DNA from 3 places in the Virgibacillus saliphilus genome. Region 3 is predicted to be linked to each of the others. Evidence: predicted binding sites of a transcription regulator. Region 3 holds the regulator's gene; each other region holds the start of a gene.
What was found. Region 3 encodes Rex, which represses fermentation and respiration genes when NADH is low (regulators of the CRP and FNR family bind a similar motif). Its sites were predicted from a motif close to TTGTGAAATATTTCACAA; they were not measured.
Positions count from the first base shown of each region.

Region 1 (10,477 bases), 850 kb from region 3:
AGTATTATAGCAGGAAAATCAGGTGTTGATTTTGTAACAAAGGTTGACAAAGAGGCGTTTCCTGCAATTATTGCTGCAGAAGTGAAGGGTTTTGATCCTACTGATTATATGGAAAAAAAGGAAGCCAGGAAGATGGATCCATTTGCCCAATATGCCGTAGCTGCTGCAAAGATGGCCGTACAAGATGCAGCATTAACCATTGATGAAAATAATGCAAACCGTGTCGGTGTGTGGATCGGCTCCGGGATTGGCGGTATGAAAACCTATGAAGAACAGCATTCAAAGTTTAATGAAAAAGGCTATAAACGTGTGAGTCCCTTTTTCGTCCCAATGATGATACCTGACATGGCTGCGGGTCAGGTATCCATTCAATTAGGAGCAAAAGGAATTAATTCTTGTAGCGTCACAGCTTGTGCATCTGGATCCAATTCCATTGGAGATGCGTTTAAAGCTGTGCAGCGTGGTGATGTGGATTACATGATTGCAGGGGGAACAGAAGCCCCAATTTCCAATATGGCATTTGCCGGTTTCTCTTCAGCAAAAGCATTGTCTTTAAGCGAAAATCCGAAAGAGGCGAGCCGTCCCTTTGATAAAAATCGTGATGGTTTTGTAATGGGAGAAGGTTCCGGTTTATTAATCCTTGAAACGTTGGAAACTGCTCTAGAGCGCGGTGCGCATATTTATGGTGAGATTGTTGGATATGGCGCAACAGGTGATGCCTATCATATTACAGCCCCTGCGGAGAATGGGGAAGGAGCCGCTCGCGCTATGCAGCATGCCATTGATGATGCAGGTATTTCACCTGAAGACGTTGGTTACATTAATGCACATGGTACAAGCACTGCTCTCAATGATAAATTCGAAACCGTTGCGATAAAAGACGTTTTTGGGGAACATGCGAATAAGTTAGCGGTCTCTTCAACAAAATCGATGACAGGCCATTTACTAGGTGCCGGTGGTGGGGTGGAAGCTGTTATTTCCATAAAAGCAATGGAAGAAGGTATGATTCCAGCAACTATTAATTACGAAACCCCGGATCCGGATTGTGATCTTGATTATGTGCCGAATGAAGCAAGAAAACAGAATGTTGATGTTGTTGTCAGCAACTCATTCGGCTTTGGCGGACATAATGTATCGCTCGTGTTTAAAAAATATTAGAAAACGTGGTTGTCGCCTAGTTTTTGGGTGACAACCAAAGTTCGCACTTATGCAGTAAGAAAGTATTTGAGACTTTCTTACCTGCTAAATAAGTGATTGTAGAAATCGGGTTGCGTATGCTCGGTTTCTTTTTGTACGTTAGGAAAGTATAAAATTTGAGCACATGGGAATTTCAGCGTTGTAAAAATGTTTTCAAAGTGGTCTATACAAGGGATTGGATTTTGGCTAATTCATTCTCGTAGTCCTCTTTTTTGGCCAGTTGCCCTTGTCGAGTATAAAACTCAATGATCATAGATAAAGCCTCTTCCTTCAATCTTACATCGTTTGTTGTCTTCATCATTTCATAGCCCTTGTCATAACACTTTTCAATCCCTTCCTTGCTGCTTTCTGCTAATTTTTCTTGGCAGAAAGCAAGATGAATATAAGTCGTCCCTATTTCCACATCTTTTCCCGTAATCGAAAGTTGCTTATAAATGGAAAGAGCTTCATCATAATAAGGCAAAGCTTGCTTCCATTTTTCTTGCTTTGAAAAGTTAGCGGCGATGGCTTGTAATGTATTGCCATAATTTTTGGATGTCTTATGACCTTGCTGTTCCAATAATTTTAGAAGCTTGGTATACAGTGAATTGGCTTTTGCAAATGCTTGTTCCTGAGAATGGGCTTTACCCAAATAAAGAAGAAATTGTGCCCGTATTCGCGGAAGGTGCACAGAAAGAGGTAGTCCTTTCTCTAAATATTTTTTCGCTTGATCGAATTGTTTGCTTCTAAGGGAGAGCATGCCTAGTTTTACATAAGTAAGGACTGCTTGAGATTGGTTTTTCATTACCTGCAAAGCTGAATCATAGTAGTGTATCGCCTGCATGTCATTTTTTATAGATTCCTCTAATTCACCGAGCATGAGATAAGCTTTCATCAGGAGTTCCTCTGCTGTATCATCAAGCGATAAAAATATATTTTTCGCTTCTAATATGGTGTTATGTGCCTTTCTTAAATCGATATAATAATAAACTTCGCCTATATTTAACATGGTTTTTCCATATGTTTCCTTATCTTTCTCTTGGTTCACATTTTTCAACTGATTTTGATAAAGGGCTAAGGCATTATCATAGTCTTCCATTTTAATATAAGCTTTGGATATAGCATGAATGGTTTCAATCCTAAGCGGGTGGTTTTCAGGAAGATTTTTGCTGAAATATGCTAGGGCCTTTTTCATATGGTCAATTCCGCTTGCTATATCCTCTTCGTCCAAGAATAATTTACCAAGATGGCTATACACGAGACCGTACGCTGTTTCATCTTCTGGTCGCTTTTTATCCAACCAGTATAAAAGTTTTGCGAGGATCATCCTGGCCTTTTTTTCTTGGGCATATTCCCTTTCGAGCGCAGCATGTTTCAAGTAAGCGTCAATAATATGAGCCCCATCTTCTTCATTTAACTTCCCCACTAAGTTCAGCGCTTTACGAAAGTTGTGTGCTGCTGCTCCATAATTTGATTTGTTTTTATAATAAGTTGCTAATGTTATGAGTGATTTAAATGTTGTACTTGTGTTCATTTGTGATTCGTTTATAAGTTTAAGTTTATCCTCTATTTTATTGATCGATACCATGACTTGTTCTGTGTCTTGATGACCGGCGTGTATGTTTACTTCAGTGATGAGCGCTTTAAGTTCTTCGTCCAGGCCTATCTGCGTCCCTTGTTTATATTGCAACGTTCTTCACATCCTTTACCATTTTATAGCCGAATTGTAAAAACAAATGAACAACGAATCACTTTCATTTTATCAATAACGGTTCAAATATGGTGTGAACTATATCACATCCTTTCATGATGTAAAAAGTTATATCAATAAGCGTGGCGTTAATAGGTTTTCTTTATATCAGTTGTCATTTCTACGAAGCTTTGTTGTTTTGGTATTTATTTTTATCATGTTTTCAACACACACGTCTAATTCTATTTGTGTCAGCTTATTTACAAAAAATGAACGAAATAGTTACAAAAGTCACGATTGTGATCCAGCTCACATCAACCCGATTTTAAAAACGTCTAAACTTGGAATTAGAAACAAGGAGGAGGGGTTGATTTGAAAAAGAAAGTATCACCGCTTTGGCAAAAAATAAAATATTTGAAGCCTAAAGAAAAACACTCAGAAAACCATAGTGAATTACATGAAGGAAAACGTGAATGGGAAAATGTTTATCGAAATAGATGGCAGCATGATCATGTCATCCGGAGTACTCACGGTGTCAACTGTACAGGATCATGCAGCTGGAATATCTTTGTAAAAAATGGCGTTGTCACATGGGAAGGGCAGGCCTTGGATTATCCGTCCACAGACCCTGATATGCCGGAATATGAACCACGGGGCTGTCCAAGAGGAGCAAGTTTTTCTTGGTATATTTACAGTCCGCTGCGTGTGAAATACCCGTATGTCCGTAAACAATTATCCGACTTATGGCAGGAAGCTAAAGAACAACACAATAGTCCACTTCAAGCATGGGAAAGTATTGTAGAAAATAAAGATAAAGCCAAACGTTTCAAACAAGCACGTGGAAAAGGTGGGTTAGTCCGCGCTGAGTGGGACGATGTATTAGAAATCATTTCGGCCTCCATGTTGTATACGATTAAAAAATACGGTCCGGACCGTAACGTTGGATTTTCTGTTATCCCTGCGATGTCGATGCTCAGTGCTGCCTCGGGAATGAGATTTATGTCATTGATGGGCGGGGAGATGCTCAGTTTTTATGATTGGTATGCGGATTTGCCCCCAGCATCTCCGCAAATTTGGGGAGATCAGACAGATGTCCCTGAAAGTTCAGATTGGTTTAACTCGTCCTATATTATGACATGGGGCTCCAATGTTCCATTAACACGGACACCAGATGCTCATTTTATGACGGAAGCACGTTATAGAGGGGCCAAAGTCATCTCGGTCAGTCCGGATTTTGCAGAATCGACCACGTTTGCTGATGAATGGCTTTCCGTCAGACAAGGAACAGATGGTGCTTTAGCTATGGCCATGGGTCATGTCATACTAAATGAATTTTATGAAAAAAATCCAACACCTTATTTTATTGACTATTCGAAGCAATATACGGATTTCCCATTTGTTGTTCAGTTAGAAGAACAAAATGGAGCATTCACTGCTAATCGATATATGCATGCTGTCGATTTAGGAATGGAAACTGAAAACAATGAATGGAAACCAGCTATGTACAACAAAAATACAGATCGTTTCTCCATTCCGCAGGGAACAATGGGCTCCAGATGGGATGAGAGCGGTAAGTGGAATCTGGAACTAATTGATGAAAACACGAACGAAGCGATTGAACCTGCGTTAAGTTTTCTGGGAATAGAAGATGACGTCATTCAAATACAGATGCCGTATTACGACGAGCATACGAAAAAAGTATTGAAGCAAGCAGTTCCTGTTAAAAAAATAGAGTTGGATAACGAAACGAAGTATATAACGACGGTATATGATTTAATGACCGCTCATTATGGGATTGATCGGGGAATTGGTGGTGAAGTTGCTCATTCATATGAAGATATGGTGTCTTATTCTCCGGCATGGCAGGAGCAGATTACAGGGGTTGACCAAAACCTTGTTGTAAAAATTGCCCGAGAGTTCGCACAAAATGCGATTGATACAAAAGGTCGTTCCATGATTATTCTCGGTGCAGGGGTAAACCATTGGTATAATGCGGATGTCGCTTACCGAACGATCATTAATCTAGTCTTGATGGTCGGAGCGCAAGGCGTCAACGGCGGAGGCTGGGCCCACTATGTTGGTCAAGAAAAACTTCGTCCAGTTGAAGGGTGGACAACAATTACCAATGCAAAAGACTGGGGGGCTCCTAAATTGCAAAATGGTACTTCATTCTTCTATTTCCATACAGACCAGTGGCGATATGAAGAAGAACCTGTCAGCAATCTAGCTGCCGCAACAGTTGATAAAACCCGGTATGACCATCCTGCTGATTATAATGTACTCGCAGCAAGACTTGGATGGTTGCCATCTTATCCGACTTTTAATAAAAATGGCCTTGATATTTATAAAGATGCTGTTAATAACGGTTATGAATCAAAAGAAGAGATTGGTCAATATGTTGCAAAACAATTAAAAGATAAGAAATTAAAATTTGCTATTGAGGATCCAGATAATCCGGTGAACTTTCCACGAAATCTTTTTGTATGGCGAGCAAATTTAATTTCCAATGGAAAAGGTCATGAATACTTTCTGAAACATTTGCTCGGCACAACACATGGAATGTTGAATACGGAAAATGATTCCCTTCAACCTGAAGAGATCAATTGGCGTGACGAAGGTGCGGAAGGGAAGCTTGATTTATTAATCAATCTTGATTTTCGTATGTCTGGGACAGCACTTTATTCAGACATTATCTTACCAGCTGCTACCTGGTATGAAAAACATGATTTATCAAGTACAGACATGCATCCATTTGTTCATCCATTTAATCCGGCCATTACACCTCCATGGGAATCAAGATCCGACTGGAACATATTCCGTTCCTTAGCAAAAACTGTATCCAATATGGCAGAGGAACTCGATTTAAAGCCTGCTAAGGAAGTTTTTGCTGCACCCATTCAACATGATTCTCCGGGAGAGATGGCTCAAGCCATGGGGAAAGTGAAAGACTGGTCCAAAAATGAATGTGAACCTGTTCCGGGAAAGACAATGCCGAATATTAATGTAATTGAACGTGATTATAAAAATACGTATAACAAATTCATTTCCCTTGGACCAAATGTTGTTAACCAGCCTTATGGCGATAAGGACATGACATGGAATATGGAAGAAGCATATGAGGAACTGAAAAAACGTCTCGGGACGATAAATGGAACGGTTGGAGATGGCTGTCCGGATATTACCGAAGCCAAAAGTGCGAGTGAAGCTGTTCTGCTCATGTCTTCTACCACTAATGGAAAACTTGCTGTCAAGGCATGGGAATCGCTTGAAAAGAAAACCAACTTGGAGCTTAAGGATTATGCAGCAGGGAGAGAAGAAGAATTACTTGACTTTAAGCAAATTAATGCACAGCCGAAAACAACGATCACTTCACCGGCATTTACTGGTTCGATGAAGGAAGGAAAGCGCTATTCTCCATTTACAACAAATATAGATCGGCTTATCCCTTTTCGGACATTGACGGGAAGACAATCATACTTTATGGATCATGACATCATGAAGGAATTCGGAGAGTCGTTTGCAATTTATAAGCCGATATTGAATCTGTCACCGTTTAGATCAGATCGTCCAAAACCAGAAGGAAAAGAGATTACATTGAACTATCTTACCCCCCATAATAAATGGTCGGTTCATAGTATGTTCTTTGATTCACAACCTATGTTGACATTATTCCGCGGTGGACCAACGATTTGGCTAAATAAAGACGATGCGGAAGATATTGGTGTTGAAGATAATGATTGGATTGAGTGTTTTAACCAAAATGGTGTAGTTGCTGCCCGAGCAGTTGTCACGCACAGACTGCCAAAAGAGATTGCTTTTATGCACCATGCTCAGGATCGCCATATTTACGTACCTGGATCAAACCTATCTAAAAACCGCGGTGGTACGCATAATAGCCCAACAAAAATTTATATGAAACCAACGCATATGATCGGTGGTTATGGTCAACAGAGTTATGGATTTAATTATTACGGCCCGACTGGAAATCAACGGGACGTCAATGTTGTTATCAGAAAAATGGAGGAGGTTGATTGGCTTGAGGATTAAAGCGCAAATCGGCATGGTGATGAATCTTGATAAATGTATTGGATGTCACACATGCAGCGTGACATGTAAAAATACCTGGACTAACCGTCCAGGTACGGAATATATGTATTTTAACAATGTTGAAACAAAGCCAGGTATAGGTTATCCAAAACGCTGGGAGGATCAGGAAACATATAAGGGTGGCTGGGAACTTAGTGAAGGAGAGTTGCGCTTGAAATCCGGATCGAAAGCAACTAAGATGATGCAGCTTTTCCATAACCCTGATCAACCTGAATTGGATGATTATTACGAGCCTTGGAATTACGATTATGAGACGTTGATCGACAGTCCAGAGAAAAAATATCAACCGGTGGCTCGTCCAAAATCGGCTATCACAGATGAATTTATCGATCTTGAATGGGGGCCCAACTGGGAAGACGACCTTGCCGGTGGACATATTACGGCCCCTCGAGATCCGAACGTGGAAAAAATGGAAGAAGCGATTAAAACAGAATTTGAAGATGTTTTTATGATGTATCTACCGCGTATTTGTGAACATTGTATTAACCCAGCCTGTGTTTCTGCGTGTCCATCGGGTGCGATGTATAAAAGAGATGAGGATGGAATTGTTCTTGTTGATCAAGATTCTTGTCGTGCATGGCGGCATTGTGTATCATCTTGTCCTTATAAAAAGGTTTATTTTAACTGGAAAACAAATAAAGCAGAAAAATGCACCATGTGCTATCCACTTATAGAAAATGGGAAACCAACTATTTGTTCAGAAACTTGTGTCGGCCGAATTCGTTACGTAGGCGTAATGCTCTATGATGCGGATAAAGTTTTAGACGCAGCCTCTGTTGAGGACGAGCAGGAACTCTACCATTCCCAACTGGACATTTTACTAGATCCATTCGACCCGGAAATTATGAAACAAGCGAAAAAGGACGGTATTCCTGAAGATTGGATTAAAGCAGCACAACAGTCACCTATTTATAAAATGGTTGTCGACTGGCAAATTGCCTTACCACTTCACCCTGAATACCGGACAATGCCAATGGTTTGGTATGTACCTCCATTAAGCCCAGTTATGAATACAGTAGAAGGGAAAGGAAGTTCATTTGATAAAGATGATATTTTCCCCGCCATTGATAATTTGCGTATTCCAATTGAATATTTGGCAAATTTGTTGACTGCCGGGAATACGAAACAGATTCGCACTGTCCTTAAAAAATTAGCTGTTATGCGGAGTTATATGCGCGCTAAAACATCAGGAAAAACATTTGACCATGCGCTGGTTGAAGAAATCGGCATGAATGATGAAGAAATAACGAAAATGTTCCGTCTATTGGCTATTGCAAAATATGAAGATCGGTTCGTTATTCCAAAAAGTCATCGTGAAGATGTCTCCGATTTATATGACGAACAAGGTGTTTGTGGACTAAACTTTGATGGTGGTCCTGGGAGTTGTGGTGTGCTGATGAATTAGGTGCGTATCTCGCATGGAAAATGAATGAGAAGGTGATGTCTATGAAACAAAATGAACGTTCAAATGTTTATCAACTTATATCTTTTCTGTTTGAATATCCGTCACAAAAAATGCTGAAAAACATGCCTGAGATTAAAGAAGAAGTCGGCAAGCTACGTAATAAAAATATAAAAGAATCATTAACAACTTTTATTGCATCTATGGAAAACAGTAATTTAAATGATTGGCGTGATCAATATATTGCCTATTTTGATTTTGGCCGTTCCACCAACCTCTATGTGACTTATTCGCGATTAGGGGAGCAACGACAAAGAGGAATTGAACTATTAAAACTTAAAGAATTTTATCAGGCTTCTGGGTATGACGTCACGGATCTTGAATTACCTGATTATTTACCCTTAATGATAGAGTTTTGCAGCCAAGTTTCTGCTGAAACAAGCAACCAATTATTTAAAAAATACAAGGGTGAGATCAATTCAATTAGAAACAGTCTGGCTGAGAAAGGAGGCCAGTTCACCCCCTTATTTGATGCCTTGAACTTCCAAATGGAAGAAGATGGCGTGTTGCCGGAAAGTAATAAGAATGGTAATGAAATAGAGCCTATTTCAGAAAAATGACCGATATTGAATTGAAATGATGACTTCGGAGTGATTATCCATGCAGTCCAAAGATCATGTATGAGGAGGCAAGGGAATGGATTTATTAAATCTTGTTTTATGGGGGTTCTACCATATATTGTTCTCACGATTTTTATCGGGGGACACATATACCGCTATCAAAAGGATCAGTTTGGATGGACGACGAAATCCAGCGAATTTTTGGATAAGAAAAGTTTGAAAATCGGTTCTCATATGTTCCATTGGGGAATTATTTTCGTTTTTCTAGGACATGTTTTAGGGATTATCGTCCCTGCTGGTTTCTATGATTCAATAGGAGTTTCTGAACAAATGTATCATGTTGTTGCTCTCATTTTTGGAATACCTGCGGGATTGATCGCTTTAGTTGGACTCGTCTTACTTTGCTGGAGAAGGATAAACATGAAACGAATTAAAAAGACAACATCAACAAGTGATTGGGTGACACTTATTGTTTTGCTTGTTGTTATGGGGACTGGTTTAATCGCAACCTTTTTCAATGTTGATTCAAGTGGGTTTGACTATCGAACGACTATCGCCCCTTGGCTTAGAGGACTTTTCATCTTTAATGTCAATCCAGAATTGATGGTAGAAGTGCCGGTATGGTTCAAAATTCACGTTCTATCTTCTTTTTCTTTATATGTCGTCTGGCCATTCACGCGTCTTGTCCATGCGTTCAGTCTACCATTTATGTATTTTCGTAGAAGTTATGTCGTATACCGTAAGCTGGATAAAAGTCATCCTTGATAGAAATATGACGTTGAGACTCAGCAAATAGCGATTTATATTTTTCCATTTCCTTTTTTAAGGAAAGGTTAAGGAGGTTAATGTAAGAATGAAACAGTCTAACATTGAAGATAAACAACCTGAAATACTAAAGAAAGAGTATCGTCTTAAAGGAAGTCCGAATAGGGGCTTGCTTATGGCAACATTTGGATTTTTCATCGGATTTTCCGCGGTATCTTTGTTTGGAACAGTTGCTTCAGAGTTTAATAAGTTTTTAGGATTATCCGGTATCATGCTAGGATTCTTAGTGGGATTGCCGCAACTGCTCGGATCATTACTCCGCATACCTTTTGGTGCATGGGTTGATAAGGTCGGTGGAAAAAAACCAATGCTTATTTTACTTGGCATCTCAATTGTCGGGATGGTCGGATTAACGTCTATTCTTTACACGGGAGAATTAACAATGGGGAAATTCCCGTGGGTTTTATTGTTTGGCTTGCTTGGAGGTGCAGGTGTTGCGACGTTTTCTGTCGGAGTACCGCAAACGAATTATTGGTTTCCGACGAATAAACATGGGTTTTCATCTGGTGTTTACGGTGGTTTAGGTAATTTAGCTCCAGGGATTTTTAGTTTGATTTTGCCTACAATACTTGCCTTATATGGACTGGCAAATACTTATTTGATATGGCTCCTTTTTCTGATTGCTGGAACGATTATTTATGCCGTCTACGCTAAAGA
Region 1 is NZ_JAGYHC010000001.1:1,771,714-1,782,190, forward strand. It holds gene fabF (beta-ketoacyl-ACP synthase II) at 1-1,158, shown strand, start outside; gene KFZ56_RS08525 (tetratricopeptide repeat protein) at 1,361-2,866, opposite strand; gene KFZ56_RS08530 (nitrate reductase subunit alpha) at 3,239-6,913, shown strand; gene narH (nitrate reductase subunit beta) at 6,903-8,378, shown strand; gene narJ (nitrate reductase molybdenum cofactor assembly chaperone) at 8,420-8,995, shown strand; gene narI (respiratory nitrate reductase subunit gamma) at 9,095-9,760, shown strand; gene KFZ56_RS08550 (MFS transporter) at 9,849-10,477, shown strand, end outside.
Region 1: KFZ56_RS08530 (nitrate reductase subunit alpha) is a predicted target of Rex. The motif match lies at 2,959-2,976, and genes of this name have one in related genera.

Region 2 (10,477 bases), 3.0 Mb from region 3:
AAGTATCTTCAAGCGGGATTTCGTATGTTGGGGATGGAAGGGGCTGGAAGTTATTCGTTGTTGTTTCAATTTCTCCATTACCACTTAGTTGCAGCACATACGTTGATTGATAATCATCAATCCTTCTGGTGTTTATTTCATATGAAATGTCTTGTAACTGCATCCGTATTTCGTCTAAATCATCCATCTCATGCTTGGTGATTATAATATCTCTCCCGGACCACCGGCTTAGGAACTCATGAAATGCTTCAATCGATAAAAATTGCGGATTCATCGTCATCCCTCCTACTATTTAATCTCTCCATTTTCCACACACTCATACAACATATTCAAGCTAAACCAGTGGTAATATATAGCTTTGACAAACTCCGACAAAATCCGGGTGGTGCCAGGCACTGTTCGGTATTTGTTCGGTTCATGATTTGCAGTTTGGTTCATAAGTTATAAAAAGGATGTTTGGAGGGATTTGATTGTCGGAGATGAAGGAGCTTGACTATGCGATTGATGAGATTACGGAAATTGCAATCGGATTTGGACTTGATTTTTATCCGATGCGTTATGAAATTTGTCCTGCAGATATTGTGTATACATTCGGCGCGTATGGTATGCCGACGCGTTTTACCCATTGGAGTTTTGGAAAACAATTTCATAAAATGAAGTTACATTATGATCTGGGCTTGAGCCAAATATACGAACTTGTCATCAATTCCAATCCATGTTATGCATTTTTGCTTGATACAAATAGCCTTATCCAGAATAAGCTGATTGTTGCTCATGTACTCGCCCATTGTGATTTTTTCAAGAATAATATTCGTTTTTCTAATACAAGGCGCGACATGGTAGAGAGTATGACGGCGACAGCAGAACGAATCGCGAATTATGAACAGATCCACGGAAAAGAGGAAGTGGAACACTTTCTGGATGCTGTGTTGGCTATTCAAGAACATATCGACCCATCCATTGTAAGACCGAGACTCGCAAGTTATGAACTGGAGGAAGACGAGGAAGAACCAGCTGTCATCAAAACACCTTATGATGATTTATGGACCCTTGATCAAGATCCAGTAAATAAAAGGGAAAAAACGAATAAGAAAAGCAAAAAATTCCCTCCCAGCCCGGAAAAGGACCTTTTGCTCTTCATCGAGGAATATAGTCGTGAGCTTGATGATTGGCAACGTGATATTTTGACAATGATGCGCGAAGAAATGCAGTATTTCTGGCCACAGTTGGAGACGAAAATCATGAATGAAGGCTGGGCGTCTTACTGGCATCAGCGTATTTTGAGGGAAATGAACTTAACTTCCGATGAAACCATTGAATTTGCTAAGCTAAACGCCGGTGTTGTGCAACCGTCCAAGCAACAGATTAATCCATACTATTTAGGGGTGAAAATGTATGAAGACATCGAGGAGCGTTATAATCATCCAACGGAAGAAATGCGGTTACGCGGCGTTGAACCAGGCTCTGGCAGGGAGAAAATGTTCGAAGCACGGGAAATTGAATCAGATATATCATTTATCCGAAATTATTTAACCAAAAATCTTGTGAAACGGGAAGATATGTACCTTTTTGAAAAACAGGGCAGGGATTATCTTATTTCAGATAAGGATTATGAAAATGTGCGGGATCAACTTGTTTCCATGCGAGTGAATGGAGGTTTTCCGTATATAACGGTGGAAAATGGCGACTACTCGCGGAACGGTGAACTGTATTTGGTGCATAGCTATGAGGGAACAGAACTTGATTTGCACTACTTGGAAAATGTCCTTCCTTATCTATATCAATTGTGGGGACGCCCGGTGCATATGGAAACAGTTGTAGAGGATAAGCAGGTTGTTTATTTGTATGATGGCGATCAGATGAGGCGTAGACACATATAAAAGGAACGAATGGATGAAAGGCCCGAGCCGTGGTTCAAGCGGAAAGGGCCTTTACGTTTTTACAGGAAGTTAGGGATTTCTGTATAAAAGCATTACCGTTTTATAAAAAATTAAAAAATTTATAGACATGGCCCTTCAAGATGTTACAATTATGGTAGTACATAAGAGAAGGGATCACTTTGTTATGAAACGGTGGATGCGAAAAATAGCGGTTGTGCTTATTACCATTGTTACACTGGGAATGTATACTCCTCCATCCCTGTTAACCACGGATGCAGAGGACAATAAAGCACTTACAAATATCGATGATGGAATATCCGATGCAACACTAGAAACAGAAACGATTGACGATATAGATGTAACGCTGGAACCCTATAGCGAAGATTACTTTATACGTAGTCTAACAGCGAAGGCGAAAGAGCAGACACTTACGAAGCTAGGCCCGAAGATAGCAAACCAGGTTGAAGACGAATTTTATGCAGTGATTTTACCTAAAATGGAAGAAGTACTCGAAACCATTCTGCTGGATGCTGGAGAGGACACGCTTGCCTATTATGATATCACCGAACAGCCTGCTTCAGGCGACGGGGAAAGAATCTTTAACATTTACAATTACAGTGCGCAAAAGGATGTTGCCAAATTTCATGTACGTCGTGATAATCGACCATTAGAAGGGTATTGGTTCAATTTCCATTATCATTTAGATCATGATAAATTCGCGCAACATCATGAAATCGGGGAAATTTACTGGGATAAAAATATGCCGCCAAAATGGATGGCATAATGGGATAAGCACCAGGGAGCTGGTGCTTTTTTTGGTTCACTTTTATTATGGGAGGAAGAATGAGCATGTTTCTTTTGATCATCATCGTCTTAGTCGTATCTATGCTTATCTATCCATTTGTAAACATGGTCAAAAGCTTTACCAGAAATGTGGGAGAAAAAGTGGGTGTAAAGAAAATGGAGATATTTCATTTCTTTATCATTTACTTTTTGATTTTTATAGGCTTGTGGGCCAACGGGTACGGTCTGGTTGGTGGAGAGCCACTACATTATTATCAGTATACAGGTGCTTTTTTAGATGGGTACGCGTCGCTTAATGGCAGGCATATTTCTACCGTTCTTGCCTTTTTACTCCTTGGTATTCTTGCCTATTGGATGTTGAGTATACAGCTCGAGAAATTGTCACCTATTCTGTATGTCGTCTGTAGCGCTTTGCTTGTTTTAACCATTCTGTTTACAGCCGTTTATATCATGCATACTGGATTTACACATTATACGGATAGCTTCTTTTTTACTGGATTCTCCATCATTTTGCTGCAAACGGGTTTTGTTGCATTAAGTTTCTTATATATCGCGAGACTAAAAAGTGCCTTGGATTACTTTTCTGCGCGGCAGCAAGAAAGAGACCTCCATCATACAAATAGGTTTATGACTTTCCTTTATCGTATATTTTTTTCATATAGAAAAATGCCCGTTTTGTGGGTTTTCCTGTCGTTGCCGGTGCTTCTTATTATTCAATTTATGTTGCTTCTCTTTGGACAACGACCTGATAGCTTTATACGCGTTTTCTTGGATACGAGCAGTTTTAATTATTCGAATATACCTGCCCCTAAACCGGAGATGGTTGAAGGGGATGGTCATTATTTATGTACGGTTTCTGCAAGAGGCCATAAAAAATTAGTGAAGCCAGTTCGAGCTGGCGTTCGGCATGGCAATCGAATTGTTGTGAATCGCCAATTACTCATTGCCAATGCATTTGAAAATATCCTGGAAGAATATATGCCAAACTGCCATCGGGCTATTCGCATGTTTTATGATAGATATGGCTATCCACTAAGTAAGCACATTAAAACAAAGACAGCGGCGGATATGGTGTATCTTTTCATGAAACCGCTGGAATGGTTTTTCCTTTTTGTATTATATTCCGTTGATAAGAATCCGGAGAATCGAATTTGTATGCAGTATAGTGAGTTGAGAGGAAAAGGCCTGAGAACTAATATGAATGTAGAAGAGACGAAGATGCCAAAATTCCATGGATAAACGTTATCTAGTACATGGTTCCCTCGGTTTCGTCCGAACGATGTACTTGAGAGGGCGCCTCTAGTACATGATTCCTCTGGTTTCGCCGAACGATGTACTTGAGCGGGTGCTTCAAGTATATGATTCCCTCGAATTCGCTGATCGATGTACCTGAGCGGGCGCCTCAAGTACATGATTCCCTTGATCTCGCCGAACGATGTACCTGAGCGGGTGCCTCAAGTACATGATTCCCTTGATTTCGCCCGAACGATGTACCTGAGCGGGTGCCTCAAGTACATGATTCCTTCGATTACACTGGATTCATGTATTAGAGAATTCCTCTTTGGTACATGAAGAAGTATATCACGTGCGAAACTAGTTGCAGAAGAAACGTATCCGAGAGGGAATTCGCAACAAAAATAAGGTGAGGCTGGGGCAAAACAAACGTGTTTCGTTAAAAAGACGAACATTATCAAACTTAACGTAGGAAATATGCGGAGATTCCAGCGGGAGGCAAGGCATAGGTGAGACACCTAAAAACGCGGATAGCAATCTTTTTTGCGGGGAGTGCTGCCCCTCGAAGTCATTTGCAACACGAAGCGCACAAGGGGCGCTAACCAGCCGCCCTAAGGTTCGCGAAGTATATTTCCGAAGCGTTATATGTTCAGAATTTATTTGTTAAAAACACTTTTGTCCCAACCTCACCTCCATTTAACTTCCATTCATACGTTTCCTCTCTGATTTATCAATAATTGATGTACCGACTAAGTCACCGGTAATATTAAGGGCAGTGCATCCCATTCCGATTAGTGCATCGACAGAGGTAAGTAGGGCAACAGCTTCCATTGGCAGGCCTACTTGTACGAATACGGTAGCAATCATAACAATGCCCGCACCCGGGACGCCGGCTGTTCCAACAGAAGCCAATGTTCCGATCAACACAACCTGCAGCATCTCCGCAAAAGTTAATGGATCCCCAATAATATTGGCGGCAAAAACAGCGGATACGGCAATGCGCATCGCCGCTCCATCCATATTTACCGTTGCACCCAGCGGGAGGCTGAATCCATATAGACTTTTGGAAAGCCCCATGTCTCTTGCCGCATTTAATGTCAGCGGCAAGGCTCCTGAACTGCTTTGTGTAACAAAAGCGGTAATCATCGGCGTACGTACATGGGTGAAAAATGTTTTCAATGGTACGTTTGATAAAAGCATGAAAATGATATAAAAACCGACCTGTACAAGTAATGCGATATAGAGGACACCAACCATACTTCCTAGCGATAATAAGGTATCTGCACCTTGATTACCGACCGTTTCTGCAATGATGGCGAAAATACCGATAGGAATATATTGTAAGATGGCCTTCATGATATTTAACGTTGCTTCGTTTAGTCCATCAATGACTTTGTAGACAGCTTCTCCAAGCTCGCTACTAGTATCGGAAGACCGTAAAGCAGCGATTGCGATTCCGAATGCAAGCGCGGTGAAAATGATTCCCAAAAGATTTAGATCGCTGAAAGCAGCGACAATATTTTCAGGCACAATATTTAACAGAACGCTTGTGATACCAGGATTCTCCGGTACATCGAGCTCCTGATCTGTATCCAGTGTCATCCCAGTCCCCGGGGAAAAGATACTAGCAACAGCTAATCCAACGGCAATCGCCAATGCTGAAGTTAGCAAGTAATAGAGAAAAACTTTTCCGCCCATGCGCCCCAGGTTACTAATATTTGTTTGGTTTACCCCGACGATTAATGTGAATAAAATGAGCGGGATAATGAGAAACGTAAGCAAACGAAGTAAAAGATCGCCGAGTGGCGCTAGTACCGCCGCATCTTCCCCAAAGATCAATCCGACACTAATACCTAAAATCAAGGCAATTGTAATTTTTAAAATAAGCGACGCATTGATATAGCCCCTCCATATTCGCTTCATGAAACGCCCCTCCTCTACTGTAGTGTGCTTCATAATAGATTATTCATACAATAGCATTTTATTCATAGAAAATTACTTGGATTAATATGTTCTAAGATACAGTAAGTGGAGGGGGAGGGTCAAAAGGATTGCTTGTTTTTATTTATTTTCCGTAAAAAGGGGATACCAAGCAAGAGAAGGAGGATAAAGATTGCCCCCATCTAATGACCATTATTAAAACGTTTGCGCCTACTTCGTACATGCTTGTATCTTGAAAGGTGACAATCGGCGGGGCCCATATTCGTCTGGCATCATGAGGAAGCGCGCCATTGCTTGTATCAGCCTCTTATAGCAAAGAATATCGCTGGTTCTTACATTGTATATCTTGTCGGTAGTCGGGTTTCATCTTCGATAACGTATCAACCATCAAAACGCTTTTCGCTGATAAATAATTGTGGAAACTCCCCAAGATACAGCATAGAAAAACATTACAATCGCTGCTGCTCCCGTATATATAACCGGAGTGGAAAAACGATAAATCAAATCTGTTATTACTGTTACATTATCTGTCAAAAACGTTACAATAGGCGGCCCTATGCCTGCTAAAAGAATAAAGCTAATTATCACGATGTGAAGCAGATAGTCCGTTTTAAAAATATAAAACAACGGAAAGGTAAATGCAGCAAAAGCTAAGAATAAGCCACCGCCAATCGCAATGTCAGTCATCGTAAAAGATTTATTTGAAACAATTAATGCTAAACTTGTTACTCCAATACTTAAAGCCATATAAACAATAGAACCAAGATAGCGTGATGCGATAATTTCTTTACGTGTATAAGGTAAGGAGTTTAACAAGATATTCGTCTCCGCTTTGTTGTCGTAACCAAAAGTATTAAAAGGAATAAAAATACTGGCAACGAGAAAAGTCAAAGCTGGGTGGACGTCCATGATGATAAAAAATGCGACAAAAGGAATAAAGGTTAATAGCAACCACTTCTGCAGTATGATATCACGCCTGATTAGATTAAACATGATGCATACCCCCTTTCAAATAATACATAATATCTTCCAGTGATGCTTGTTCCATGACAACCGAATCCCCGAAAGTATTTTTTACTTCTCCGATATTGTCCGTTAATGCCTCAAATCCTGTTGGCGCACGATGAACTTGAACAAAAGCCCTTTCCGTATCGCGTTCCAACAGATCCATTCCCCCTTTCACGAGCGCATAGTTTTCAAACACGTCGTGAATGGATTGATTAAATACTAATTCCCCGTTCTGTATAAAAGCGATATAATCGGCGATACGATCTAAATCAGTTGTAATATGCGTGGAGAAGAAAATGGTATGATTCCCATCAAGCATGATTTCCTGCAGAAGATCCAGCAGTTCTCGTCTAAAAATAGGATCTAAGCCTGCTGTTGGCTCATCCATCATGATCAACTCTGCATGATGGGACAGGGCGATTGCCAATGATGCCTTCATTTGCATTCCTTTCGAGAACGTTTTCATTGCTTTATGTAATGGTAATTCGAATTGTTCCGCGTATTGATAAAACAATGTATCATCCCAGTTTTTGTAAGCTGGTCCAACAATATGCTTCATATCTTTTAAGTTCAGCCCTTCAAAAAATACATTGCTATCGTATACAAAGCCGATGCGTTCCTTGATCGCCTTCTCATGCGTCTTGTAGTCCAATCCAAAAAGCTTAATTTCCCCAGCATCTGGCTTTAATAGATTCATCATCATTTTTATCGTTGTCGATTTACCAGCACCATTTGCTCCAATGAAGCCCGTGACAAAGCCTCTCTTCACTTGTAAATCCATATTCTTAACGGAAAAACCTTTGAAATTTTTTGTTACCTTTTTTAAATCAACTATATTTTCCATCCATGTCACTCCTCGTATAAAAACGTCAATAATTGTTGCAACTCATCAAGAGACAGCCCAATTTCTCTGCTATTCGTTATGACCGCACTTAGCTGTTCTTCAATAACCTTCAGTTTCTTCTCCCGCATGACCTCTAAATTTTGCTCTGCAACGAAAGACCCTTTGCCAACAATGGAGTAGATAAATTCTGCTTTCTCCAATTCCTCATAGGCACGTTTCGTCGTTATCACACTAATTTTTAGATCTTTTGCGAGTTGGCGTATAGAGGGCAACGCTGCTCCTTCTTGTAGTTCACCTGTTAAGATAGAAGCTTTCATTTGATTCGTAATTTGTTCATAAATTGGCTCCTTTGAACTGTTAGAAATGATAATTTTCATGCGAATCCCTCTTCTTTATTTTTTAGAAAAACCTCTTGAAACAATTTCTCCTACGGCTTCCCCCAGTATCGCAATCACATGAATAGTCACCCATAAATTAAAAAGCGGATACGAATAGGGGGTAATCCATTCTGTAAAAAGCGTTGAGCCTAAAATCCATCTTCCCAGCTGGGCAACAAAATGGTCACTATCGTTTATGTTTGGCTCCAAGAAAGTACCATCAATAGCGATGAAGATAAATTGGACGATGAGAAATATACCGATCGTGATGCTCCAGCGTTTGGCTGGACTACGGTTAATGGTTTTTTCTGTGGCGGACATCGACGCACTGCCCCTCCCATGTTTATCTTTATATAATGTATATATACTATATGCACATTATATACAAATATATCCTTTTTTTGCAAGCTTTTTATGAAATATTCCTGTGCAATTGTCCCATATAACGTGAAAACGCATAGAATAGTAGCAGTAATGCGTAAGGAGTGTTATGTAGAATGGGACTGTATATCAATCAGGATAATCATACGGATATTTTTAAAAATAATACCGCGATTCATGAACCGAATCAGGGTGTTTTTATACGAAATCATATGGCTGAAATGATAGAGGAGCAGCAAAACGTAAATAAATCCCTTTATCGTTCGTTTCATGGATTGAAAAACCTGCACCAGCAGCAGGACATTGTGCAGACAGGGAGATGGCAGGAGATCGGCAGCCGCTTAAACGAACTGAAGGAAATGAATAAACAGCAGGAGAAACTAGAGCATCATGTGTTGGAACGCCTGCAGAAATTAGAAAACGAACATGTGCCGAAACAGGAATTTATGGAGCAAATCAATCAGATGAGACTCACGCAGCAAACCGTTGAAAACCGGCTGGAATCGTATGGACTGGCAAACGAGCAGCTTGTTAAGAAAATGGATGAACAGACTGTCTTACAAAAACAGATAGCTGAAAAAATGACGAACCAGGAAAATAGCAATGATGAAGTGCTAAATCGACTGGAAAATCAGGAAGCGTTAATGGAGAAAGTCATGCGACAGCTTGATCACTTTCGCTCCATTCTTTTCGAGCGAACCCATTTTTTGGCGGAAAAAATAGAAGATGGCTATCACCTCACTTCTTCTTACGTGAACCAACTCATGCGTAAGTCCGATCAGCCAATGGCATTTTTTACGGTCAACGGGAAGCAGGAAAAGGACCCTGAATAGAAGAGAAGAACCCAACCGCTGGATCGGTTGGGTTGGATTTTTCCTCATTTACATCCGTTGATGCTTTCATTTTCAGGTTTGGTTTCAAAATATTGAACAAACCGATTGACCTATTATGTGAAGTAGTTCACAATATAAGTGTGAGATAATTCATATAAACAATGAAAGGACGTGCCCCCAGATGAAAGTAAATGATCGAAAAGTAGACCGAGTGGTTTTAATAGGAGTAGGATCAGTAGGAATCAGTTATGCATTCGGGCTAGTAAACCAAGGAATTACAGAAGAATTGGCAATCATTGGTTTAAATACAGAAAAAGCAATGGGCGATGTCATGGATCTCAATCATGGAAAGGCCTTTGCCCCATCCTTAACCAACGTTTGGCTGGGGGATTTTGAAGACTGTAAAGATGCCGACATTGTTTGTATCTGTGCTGGTGCCAATCAAAAACCAGGTGAAACACGATTAGATCTGGTTGAAAAAAACATGAAAATCTTGAAAGATATTGTGGGCGATGTTATGGCTTCGGGCTTTGATGGCATATTCCTAGTTGCAACAAATCCGGTTGATGTATTGACACAGGCGGTGTTGGCTTTTTGTGGTCTTCCTGCAAATCAGGTTATCGGAAGTGGGACGACATTAGATTCAGCTCGACTTCGTTATAAACTCGGGGAATACTTCCAGATCTCTCCAAAAGCAGTCCATGCTTATATAATTGGTGAACATGGTGATACCGAACTTCCGCTATGGAGCAGGGTAACGATTGGCCCGGTACCGCTTCAAACTTTTCTGGATACCCATGAAAAATATAACGCGAAGGATCTTGAAGATATATTTGTAGATGTGCGTGATGCAGCTTATCATATCATTGAGAAAAAAGGGGCAACCTTTTATGGAATTGCCATGAGCTTAGTACGAATTACAGAATCCATTCTTAAAAACGAATATACTGTACTGACAACAAGCAATTATTTACATGGCGAATATGGTGTCAATGATGTATGTATCGGTGTTCCAGCTATTATTAACCGTACAGGTATTCAAGAAATCATTGAAGTACCGATGAACGAAGAAGAACAGCAGAAATTTACGCACAGCGTACAAACATTAAAGCATATTTATGAACCCGCCATAAAGCGTGTATAAAACGATGTGACAGATCATAATAGAGCGAAAGG
Region 2 is NZ_JAGYHC010000001.1:3,914,517-3,924,993, reverse strand. It holds gene ymzB (protein YmzB) at 1-274, opposite strand, end outside; gene KFZ56_RS18745 (SpoVR family protein) at 480-1,880, shown strand; gene KFZ56_RS18740 (YpjP family protein) at 2,032-2,664, shown strand; gene KFZ56_RS18735 (DUF6688 domain-containing protein) at 2,724-3,923, shown strand; gene KFZ56_RS18730 (dicarboxylate/amino acid:cation symporter) at 4,614-5,840, opposite strand; gene KFZ56_RS18725 (ABC-2 transporter permease) at 6,246-6,851, opposite strand; gene KFZ56_RS18720 (ABC transporter ATP-binding protein) at 6,844-7,710, opposite strand; gene KFZ56_RS18715 (GntR family transcriptional regulator) at 7,716-8,087, opposite strand; gene KFZ56_RS18710 (YfzA family protein) at 8,103-8,408, opposite strand; gene KFZ56_RS18705 (hypothetical protein) at 8,585-9,301, shown strand; gene KFZ56_RS18700 (L-lactate dehydrogenase) at 9,483-10,445, shown strand.
Region 2: KFZ56_RS18700 (L-lactate dehydrogenase) is a predicted target of Rex. The motif match lies at 9,417-9,434, and genes of this name have one in related genera.

Region 3 (10,477 bases):
TACACAACAAATCATGGATATTGCACGTGCTTTGCCAATTTTCATGATTATCCCTGCGATAATAGCACCTGTACTAGAAGAAATTATCTTTCGTAAAATTATTTTTGGCCAATTTTATGCGAAGACGAACTTCTTTATCGCGGCATTGTTGTCTGCTTTAATATTCGGGATCATTCATTTAGATCCTACACACCTCCTGGTTTACGCTTCCATGGGATTTGTCTTTGCATTTCTCTACGTGCAGACCAAGCGAATTCTTGTACCCATTATCGTACACGCGGCAATGAATACGATTGTCGTGATCGTACAATTCGGAGTGGATCCGGAAGACTTGGAGCGTATGCAGCAAGAACTTGAACAGATGCAGATGATCTTTTTAGGAGGTTAACTTATGGGTATGGCAATCATTTACTTTGCCATGGGTATTGGCTTCATATATCTTGCCATTCATTATGGCGATTCAACATGGGATTTAACAAGTCTCATTTTCGCAGTTGTTGCTACACTTGATTTCGGCGTAGGATTTAAAATGATATCCGACCATTTTCGCTCGAAGAATAAGAAGTAACAGAGAACACGTAGATTCAGCATTTTAAGATTTTATCCAGGGATACGAATCCATTGATTTGTATCCCTATTGGTGTGTAAAATACGAGATTTCGTTTGCAGGACGCTCGATCGTTTCAATGCTCTACTCGATCGATATGGCACCACTCTTCCGCTTAAAATCCCTCTTCGCTATCGTTCTCCAAAGGATAATGCTTCAAGAAGTAAACCAGCGCCTGTAACTCAACAGCCAGATCAATATGATGTACGCGAATGTAAGGTGGTACCGTCAGGCGTGCAGGTGTAAAATTAAGAATTCCCTTTATTCCTTTTTCCACTAATCGTCCTGTAATCAACTCGGCTTCACTTGCGGGTATGGTTAAAATCACAACTTGGATATCCTCCATTTTCGTTTCCAAATCATCTATATGATGAATGGGCACACCGCCAATATCTGTCCCCGCTTTATCTCTGTCTGTATCAAAAGCCATTTTAATCCGGATATTGTTGTTTTTCATAAAATTATAATGTAAAAAAGCCGTTCCTAAATTCCCTACACCAATTAAAGCTACATCCGTCACCTCATCTTGATCCAATGTCTTACGGAAAAATCCAAGCAAATATTCTATATTGTAGCCGTAGCCTTTTTTACCTAATGCACCAAAATAGGAGAAGTCTCTTCGTATGGTTGCTGAGTCTACTTTTACCGCCTCACTAAGTTCCTTTGAAGAAACGCGTGATTTCCCTTGATGGTTTAAATTGTTTAAAAAACGATAATATAAAGGTAAACGCTTCGCTGTTGCCTGTGGTATCTTATTTTGATCCATTATTATTCCTCTCTTCATTCGAAATTATCTATCCCCTATTTTAGCAGAAAAGTAAGAGAAAGTCGTGATTAATTTCACAATTGTTGCGAGCTTAATTCCCAATACGATACACTAGGAGGGATGAGGTGAGAAGATGATCGTAATGCAATTAAATGAGCTCTCGAAATCTTTCGGAGCTGATGAAATTTTATCAAATGTAAAACTTGAAGTGAAAAGTAATGATCGAATAGCAATCGTTGGTAGAAACGGTTCGGGTAAATCAACATTATTAAAAATCATGTCTGGGGAACTAACCTATGATGAAGGGGAATTATTTAAACCCAAAAATCTTACAATCGGATATTTATCGCAACATACCGCTTTAGATTCCGTCCAAACAATCTGGGATGAAATGGCTGATGTATTTCAGCAGCTAACCGAAATGGAGCAGGAACTGCGGGCGATGGAAAAGAAAATGGAACAGGCATCAGCACTTTCGGATGCGCATTATGAAAAACTCTTGCAAGACTATGATAACCTGCAGCAAGCTTTTCAAAACAAGGGCGGGTACACCTATGAAGCAGATATAAAGGCAGTGCTGACCGGCTTGAATTTTCAGGATTATGATTATAACACGCCTATAAATGAACTTAGCGGCGGGCAAAAAACGCGTCTTGCTTTAGGACAGCTTTTACTAAAAAAACCGGACCTTCTCCTATTGGATGAACCAACAAACCATTTGGATATTGATACACTTGGATGGTTGGAAAATTATCTTATGAGCTATCCCGGCGCAGTAGTAATCGTTTCTCACGATCGTTATTTTCTCGATAAAACAGTAGCTATTATTTATGAAATTTCACGTCATAAAACGAAGAAATATCATGGAAGCTACAGTAAATACCTAGAGCAAAAAGCGATTGATTATGAAAAAGAATTACAGGAATACGAGAAACAGCAAACTGAGATTAACAGGATGGAAGATTTCATCCAGCGTAACATTGCGCGTGCATCAACAACCAAACGTGCACAAAGCCGAAGAAAACAACTGCAGAAAATGGAAAAAATGGATAAACCATTGGGCCAAGAAGCCTCTGCTAACTTCTCTTTCCAAATTCATAGACAAAGCGGCAATGATGTCTTAAAAATAGACGATCTAACATTTCGTTATGAGGAAGAAAGTAATGATTTGTTTTCCAATGTGACCTTACATGTAAACCGGGGGGAGCGAATTGCCTTGATCGGTCCTAATGGTGTTGGGAAGACAACCTTGCTTAAAGCAATTGTAGGAAGCGTGAAACCTACCAGTGGCCACATCCAACCAGGGACGAATGTGCAAATCGGATATTATGATCAGGAGCAGGCAAATTTATCCTCTTCCAAGACAGTCCTGCATGAGTTATGGGACGATTATCCAAATGTTGATGAGAAGGATATTCGAACCGTTTTAGGAAATTTCTTGTTTTCCGGTGATGATGTGCTAAAACTTGTTCATTCCCTAAGCGGTGGGGAGAAGGCACGTCTTGCGTTAGCTAAATTAATGATGCAAAAAGCGAATCTCTTAATTTTGGATGAACCGACAAATCACCTAGACATTGATAGTAAAGAAGTTCTGGAAGCAGCTTTGATTGATTTTCCAGGGACCATCATTTTTGTATCCCATGACCGTTATTTTATTAACAAAATAACAGATCAAGTTGTCGAAATGCTCTCCCGTGGTGTAACCATCTATTTGGGAGATTATGATTATTATATAGAAAAGAAGCAAGAAGAAGCGGAAATAGCCAGACTTCAGCAAACAGAGGAAACTGTCCAGAAAACCGAACAGAAGAAACGGAGCTTTCAAGAAGATAAACAAACGCAGCGGGAAGAAAGGAAAAAACAGCGCCGTATCACTGAACTTGAAGAAACCATTGAAAACCTGGAACTCGAAATTACCAAACTGGAAGAAAAAATGACCGAACCAGAGAACTACCAGGATCATGAAAAAGCACTGGAGCTCACCAAACAAACAAGTGAGCTTAAACAGCAAGTTGATCCGCTAATAGAAGAATGGACCGCACTGCAGGAAGACTAACGTAAAAAGGCCACATGATTTTTATTATGTGGCCTCCTCTTGTTCTCGTCTAGGAAATTATAAAATTTGTGAGTTGTGTATAACTTAGTTGCCTTTGTTCCTATTTAAAAAGATAATCACTTTGTATTGTGTGTTCCACTGCTACGCGGTAGACAACTCCATACCCAAGCATGGTGGATAAAACAGAACTACCGCCATAGCTGATTAGTAGTAGCGGAATACCGGTAACCGGCATAATACCAATTGTCATACCTATATTTTGAAATACATGTACCAGCATTAAACTGAAATAGCCAAAACAAAGATATGCAGCAAACGGCGAATATTTGAATGTATTTAAACCTAGCGTAATCAGCTTATATAACAGCATAAAATACAAGAAGATGACAATGGCACTCCCTATAAATCCAAAGCTTTCCCCAATAACAGAAAAGATGAAATCCGTATGTGCCTCTGGATATGGTACTTCCAAACCACCCAGGCCTTTGCCAAATAGATTTCCGGATCCCAACCCCATATGGGCTTGATCAAAATGCCAGGTAGCATCACTTGCAGGCTGTGTCGGGTCAAACCAGGTCAATATCCTATCCACCTGATAAGGCTCAATTCCAACCTCCGCAGATAGTTCAGGAAATTGAATAACAAATGTAAAAGCTGCAGCAATAACTGCTAAACTACCAATAATTAACGTTGCAATGATCTTCCAGTCGATTCCGGATAAAATAATAATGACACCCACAATAAATAAATAAACCATCGCTGTTCCGAAATCAGGCTGCTTCATAATCAAGGCAACCGGGATAGCCGTAATCGCAAGTAATTTGAGCAATAAATAGCCATCTGTTTTCAATGTATTTACTTCAAATTTTGTTTTATGCCTACTTATCGTCGCTGCCAAGAATATAATGGTAGAAATCTTGGCAAATTCAGCAGGTTGCATGGAAACACCAAATAACTGGAACCAGCTTTTAGCACCATTAACCGGTTGCGCAATACTATTCGGACTCACTAACAATACAGCAAGAACGAGCACGCCGAGCCCGTAGATAAAAATGCTTGCCTTATATAGTTGGTCCATATCAATGAATTGAATGGCAGCTACAAAACAAGCACCGATACTAAACCAGAAGACCTGCTGAAGAACAAAATTACTCCCCTCATTTTGTTCGAGCTGCTGTACATTATATATCGCAAGTAAACTAAAACAAGCAAATAATATAAATAAAAATATAAAATCACTTTGTATATAATAAGATTGCCTTTTAGACATAGCAATACCACCAAATTTCTTTTCGCTTCATCAAGCATTGATTAGTTTTCGTAATCCACAGGCCTACTTCATTAAAAATAGCCTTAACGTCAGTTGTTAACAAAGTTATGCACATTGTCCACATCATTTCTAGATTTTACCCACATTTTTCATCCACAAATCCACCCTAATCCCAGCAGGTTTCATCATTTTCATCCACAGGGATGTGAATAACTTGTTAATGTAATTCCAAAGAAGCATGTGCATTAAGATCCAGTTCTGATCGTTTTTCCTGTTCGTAAGCAACCGCTCCAGCAGCAGCAATCATTGCCGCATTATCCGTACATAATTGCAATGGCGGAATTAACAGTGGTATTTCCGCTCGGGCAAATTGCTCTTCCATAGCGGTTCTCAAACCTTTATTTGCAGCTACACCACCAGCAACAATGACTTGTTTCACGTTATGTGCTTTCGCTGCTTTTACGGTTTTTGCTGTCAATACATCGACGACACTTGCCTGAAAACTAGCGGCAATGTCCGCTGCTTTTAATTCATCGCCACGCTGCTTCCCATTGTGGATCGTATTAATAACGGAAGACTTTAGTCCACTAAAACTAAAATCATAACTTCCCTCGTCTAACCATGCCCGTGGAAATGTTATACTTTCCTCCCCCTCGGCAGCTAAACGATCAATCCCCGGACCACCTGGATATGGTAAATCAAGCATTCGAGCAACTTTATCATAAGCCTCTCCAGCCGCGTCATCACGTGTTTCGCCAATCAATTCATAATTCCCATGATCCCGCATCAAGACAAGCTCTGTATGACCTCCCGAGACGATTAGCGCAAGTAGTGGAAACTCAAATTCCTGTTCCAGTCGATTTGCGTAAATATGTCCAGCGATGTGATGTACACCGACTAGGGGTTTTTGCTTTGCGAAAGCTGCGCCCTTTGCAGCATTGACGCCGACAAGTAATGCTCCTACGAGACCCGGACCTTCCGTAACAGCGATGGCATCAATCGATTCCCATGTTACCTCAGCTTCTGCAAAGGCCTGTTCTAATACGATTGTCATTTGCTCCACATGGTGCCTTGAGGCGATTTCCGGAACAACTCCGCCAAACCGACGATGGCTTTCAATCTGTGAGGCAACTACATTTGATACTATTTCCGTACCATTTTTAACAATAGCTGCAGCTGTTTCATCACAGCTTGTTTCGATTCCTAATATATACACATCTTTTTCCATTATAAATTCACCCACATTACGATAGCGTCCTCCTGATCATCCGCATAATATTTTTCTCGGATACCACCAGGAACAAGTCCAAATTTACGGTACATTTTTTGTGCAATTCTATTTGATTTTCTCACTTCGAGGGACAAACGAGCAACCCCTAATGTTATGGCAAATTGGAGAATGTAACTGAAAAGCATTTCCCCAAATTTTTGCCCACGATAGGCAGGTATAACAGCAACATTCGTAATTTGCATGTCGTCGACGACGATCCATGCCCCAATGTAACCAATTATTTTGCCATCCAATTCCATAACGAAATAAAAAGCATGCTTATTATCCAAAAGTTCCTGATAAAAAATATCCGGTGGCCAAGGAGTTGCGAATGTTGCTTTTTCTACTTCCATGACCTGATCTACATCGGCAATTTCCATTTTCCGAATAAGCCTTTCTCCCATTTTACGTTCTTTCCTTTTGTTGCTTTTTCCAATTGGCTTCAGCCTCTGCCAATCGCAGGTAATTGGGCGTTAATGTATGCACGTTATCAGGCTCACGGTTCCTACCTGCCAGTGCTAAATAGGACGGCTTAGCAACATGATAAGGGCCTTCAGGTATAACTGCAAGTTCGCCTAAGCTTTCGGTAATCGCTTTTTGATGTAATGAAATATCCGGACTCAAGAAGAGTACGCTTCGTCCCTCTTCAGCAAGCATGTTTAGATATTCCTTCATTAAACAATTTCTTTCTTCGTATACTGTTTCAAGCTTGTTATTTCCCCATGTATACAAACCGGTATAAACCAACCCGCGTCGCGCATCAAAAAACGGGCAAATGGTACCATTAAAAAAACGCCCCTGAAAGCCAATGGCTTCCAGGCTAGATACACCCACGATTGGGGTCTGTAATGCCCAGGCAAGCGATTTTGCAGTTGCAACACCAATTCGAACTCCCGTATAAGAACCAGGACCTTTTGCTACAACAATTTTATCTAACTGTTCTGGTGTCATTTGCACTTCTTTCATTAGTTTATCAATTGCCGGCATTAATCGTACAGAGTGATTTTTTGCTAAATTCGTAACCAGTTCACCTGTTATTTGATCATCTTTCATGATGGCAACACCCAATACGTGATTCGATGTATCGATTGCAAGTATATTCATTAAAACGTAACTCCTTATCGTTCCAGCCTTTTATAAATCTGAATGCATTAAAGCCTTAACCACCCATTGATAATGCTCACCAAAGGGAGTGAAATCGAAAGCTCTAGTATGCTCGTCTATATATTTGATCGTAATCATTAGTCGTTCGTTGGGTAGAAATTCTTCAATATACGTTGCCCATTCCACTACTGTAATGCCTTCTCCATCAAAATAGTCCTCAAAACCAATATCTTCATCGGAATCTTCTAAGCGATAAGCATCCATGTGATACAAAGGCAGTTCACCTTCATATTCTTTTACTATCGTAAACGTCGGGCTGTTAATTGTTCGTTTAATCCCTAGTCCTGTTCCAAGTCCTTTTGTAAACGTGGTTTTCCCTGCACCGAGTTCACCATCTAGTGTGATTAAGTCACCAGGCTTTAGCAATTCAGCTAACGTTTGAGCCAATCGTGTAGTTTCTAAAGCAGTATATGTTTTTAGTTGATAATCACTCATTAAGACACCTACCTCAAATGGAATGGGTATATCCCCTTTTGTATATGCGCTTGCGCTTATTATGTTGAACTAAAAATACGCTACCATTATCTTCATCTACGGTGACGTAGCCTATTTTAGAAATTCTCGTATTCGTTTCATCAGCAATTTCTTTCACTATTTCCCAATCCTGGATTGAGACAGTTCCTAATAGTTCAAAGTCCTCCCCGCCATAGAGTTTCCACTTATGCTGCAGATCCTCCGTAAATTGCTGCATAGATTTACTTGTCGGGATAAAGTTATCATACAACGTTATCGTAACCTGGGAGGCCTCCGCAATTTCAGCTGTTTCACTCGCAAGTCCATCACTAATATCATTCAAAGCCACACGAGATAACTTTTTTAAACGTTTTGCAAATTCAACGCTGGGACTTGGTAATTGATGTCTCCTGATAAAGTAATCCGAATCCGTATAGTCACCTGGCGTTGTCAATATATGATATCCCGCTTGGGAATCTCCTAATGTACCTGTAACAAATACAATATCTCCGGCACAAGCGGTACTACGATAACGAGCTCTTTCTTGTTCCACATAACCAAAAACCGTTACGGATAGGGTAAGCTCATTGCCAGACACTGTATCTCCACCAATTAAATCCATCTTGTAAAAAGAAGCCAGTTCTTTCATTCCAGAGAATATTTGGGCCAATTCTTGATCAGACCATGATTTTGGAATTACAATGGAAACGAGGTAAAAAGCAGGTGTAGCTCCCATTGCCGCCAAATCACTGATATTGGCTGCAAGTGCACGATAACCAACATGAAAAGCCTCCATTGTATCTTTGGAAAAATGGACATCTTCTACAAAGGTATCTACAGCAGTCACAATGTCCTGTGCATGCTGACGAAAAACAGCTGCATCATCGCCGATTCCTTTCAATAAGGTTGACTGCTTATAAAACTGTTGTTTAATCGACTCTATAAATGAAAATTCATCCATCATTTATCACCATTTCGTTTTAACAGTACTATACCAATAATAGCAAAAAGATAGCAAAAAAGAAAAAATAATCGATAACAACAGGAAATTATTTGCTGGAAATGGCATGGAGATATTTGAAATAAGACGATTGGAAGGAGAGTTAAGTTCAAATGAGAGGTGTATTAGTTAGAAGAGAATTTCCCTTATGTATGTTTAGCAAATAGTAATGTATCAAACGTTCCGATTTATATAAGTACAAGCTAGGGAACATCAAGTTTACTAATATAAAAAAACACATCAATTTCTTAAAGAAATCATGTGTAGATAAGCAACTTTTTTTAAATGGCGGTCCGGACGGGACTCGAACCCGCGACCTCCTGCGTGACAGGCAGGCATTCTAACCAACTGAACTACCGGACCAAATATGACTAACTTATTTGGATATATTAACTATGCTTTTATTCATGAGAAATTGTAATTCGATTTAGTCAGTTAGCGCATTTGGATAGCATCAAAACATGCTAATATTTTCAACTAGCAAGTTAGTTGAAATATTCGCTTGCACTCAAGTACATATACCTTCATAAGTACCTGAAATAATTTGGTTGCGGGGGCAGGATTTGAACCTACGACCTCTGGGTTATGAGCCCAACGAGCTACCAGACTGCTCCACCCCGCGATATAAATAAGAAATAAAAATCATTATTTTTTGCAAGAATACATATAATAACACTTTTAATTATACTATCAGAATGTTATATATGTAAAGCCTGGCGGCGTCCTACTCTTGCAGGGGCAAAGCCCCAACTACCATCGGCGCTGGAGAGCTTAACTGCTGTGTTCGGCATGGGAACAGGTGTGACCTCTCCGCTATGACTACCAGACCTAACGGCTTACGTGGTTTTGTCTCTTTCTTATCAGCACTTCCTTATGGAAAAGGAAAGACAAGATATATTATAGGCATTTCCAAACGAAAATGCAAGGGTTTTATGCATTTATACCCTAAAAACTAAATAAGAGTGTTCGTAACGTACATCTAAAAGCCATTTAGTTAAGTCCTCGATCGATTAGTATTCGTCAGCTGCACGTGTCACCACGCTTCCACCTCGAACCTATCTACCTCATCGTCTCTGAGGGATCTTACTCACTTGATGTGATGGGAAGTCTCATCTAGAGGGTGGCTTCATGCTTAGATGCTTTCAGCACTTATCCGTGCCACACGTAGCTACCCAGCCATGCTCCTGGCGGAACAACTGGTACACCAGCGGTGTGTCCATCCCGGTCCTCTCGTACTAAGGACAGCTCCTCTCAAACTTCCAACGCCCACGACGGATAGGGACCGAACTGTCTCACGACGTTCTGAACCCAGCTCGCGTACCGCTTTAATGGGCGAACAGCCCAACCCTTGGGACCGACTACAGCCCCAGGATGCGATGAGCCGACATCGAGGTGCCAAACCTCCCCGTCGATGTGAACTCTTGGGGGAGATAAGCCTGTTATCCCCGGGGTAGCTTTTATCCGTTGAGCGATGGCCCTTCCATACGGAACCACCGGATCACTAAGCCCGACTTTCGTCCCTGCTCGACTTGTAGGTCTCGCAGTCAAGCTCCCTTCTGCCTTTACACGCTACGAATGATTTCCAACCATTCTGAGGGAACCTTTGGGCGCCTCCGTTACACTTTAGGAGGCGACCGCCCCAGTCAAACTGCCTACCTGACACTGTCTCCGAACCGGATCACGGTTCTGGGTTAGAAGGTGCGTGCAGCCAGGGTGGTATCCCACGGGTGCCTCCTCGTAAGCTAGCGCTCACGATTCTAAGGCTCCCACCTATCCTGTACAAGCTGCACGAACATTCAATATCAGGCTACAGTAAAGCTCCACGGGGTCTTTCCGTCCTGTCGCGGGTAATGCGCATCTTCACGCATAGTATAATTTCACCGGGTCTCTC
Region 3 is NZ_JAGYHC010000001.1:925,237-935,713, reverse strand. It holds gene KFZ56_RS04815 (CPBP family intramembrane glutamic endopeptidase) at 1-388, shown strand, start outside; gene KFZ56_RS04810 (DUF4305 domain-containing protein) at 392-568, shown strand; gene KFZ56_RS04805 (redox-sensing transcriptional repressor Rex) at 723-1,373, opposite strand; gene abc-f (ribosomal protection-like ABC-F family protein) at 1,507-3,429, shown strand; gene KFZ56_RS04795 (FtsW/RodA/SpoVE family cell cycle protein) at 3,530-4,699, opposite strand; gene tsaD (tRNA (adenosine(37)-N6)-threonylcarbamoyltransferase complex transferase subunit TsaD) at 4,917-5,927, opposite strand; gene rimI (ribosomal protein S18-alanine N-acetyltransferase) at 5,927-6,373, opposite strand; gene tsaB (tRNA (adenosine(37)-N6)-threonylcarbamoyltransferase complex dimerization subunit type 1 TsaB) at 6,375-7,073, opposite strand; gene tsaE (tRNA (adenosine(37)-N6)-threonylcarbamoyltransferase complex ATPase subunit type 1 TsaE) at 7,104-7,568, opposite strand; gene thiL (thiamine-phosphate kinase) at 7,582-8,547, opposite strand; tRNA gene KFZ56_RS04765 (tRNA-Asp) at 8,873-8,949, opposite strand; tRNA gene KFZ56_RS04760 (tRNA-Met) at 9,132-9,208, opposite strand; rRNA gene rrf (5S ribosomal RNA) at 9,298-9,413, opposite strand; rRNA gene KFZ56_RS04750 (23S ribosomal RNA) at 9,577-10,477, opposite strand, start outside.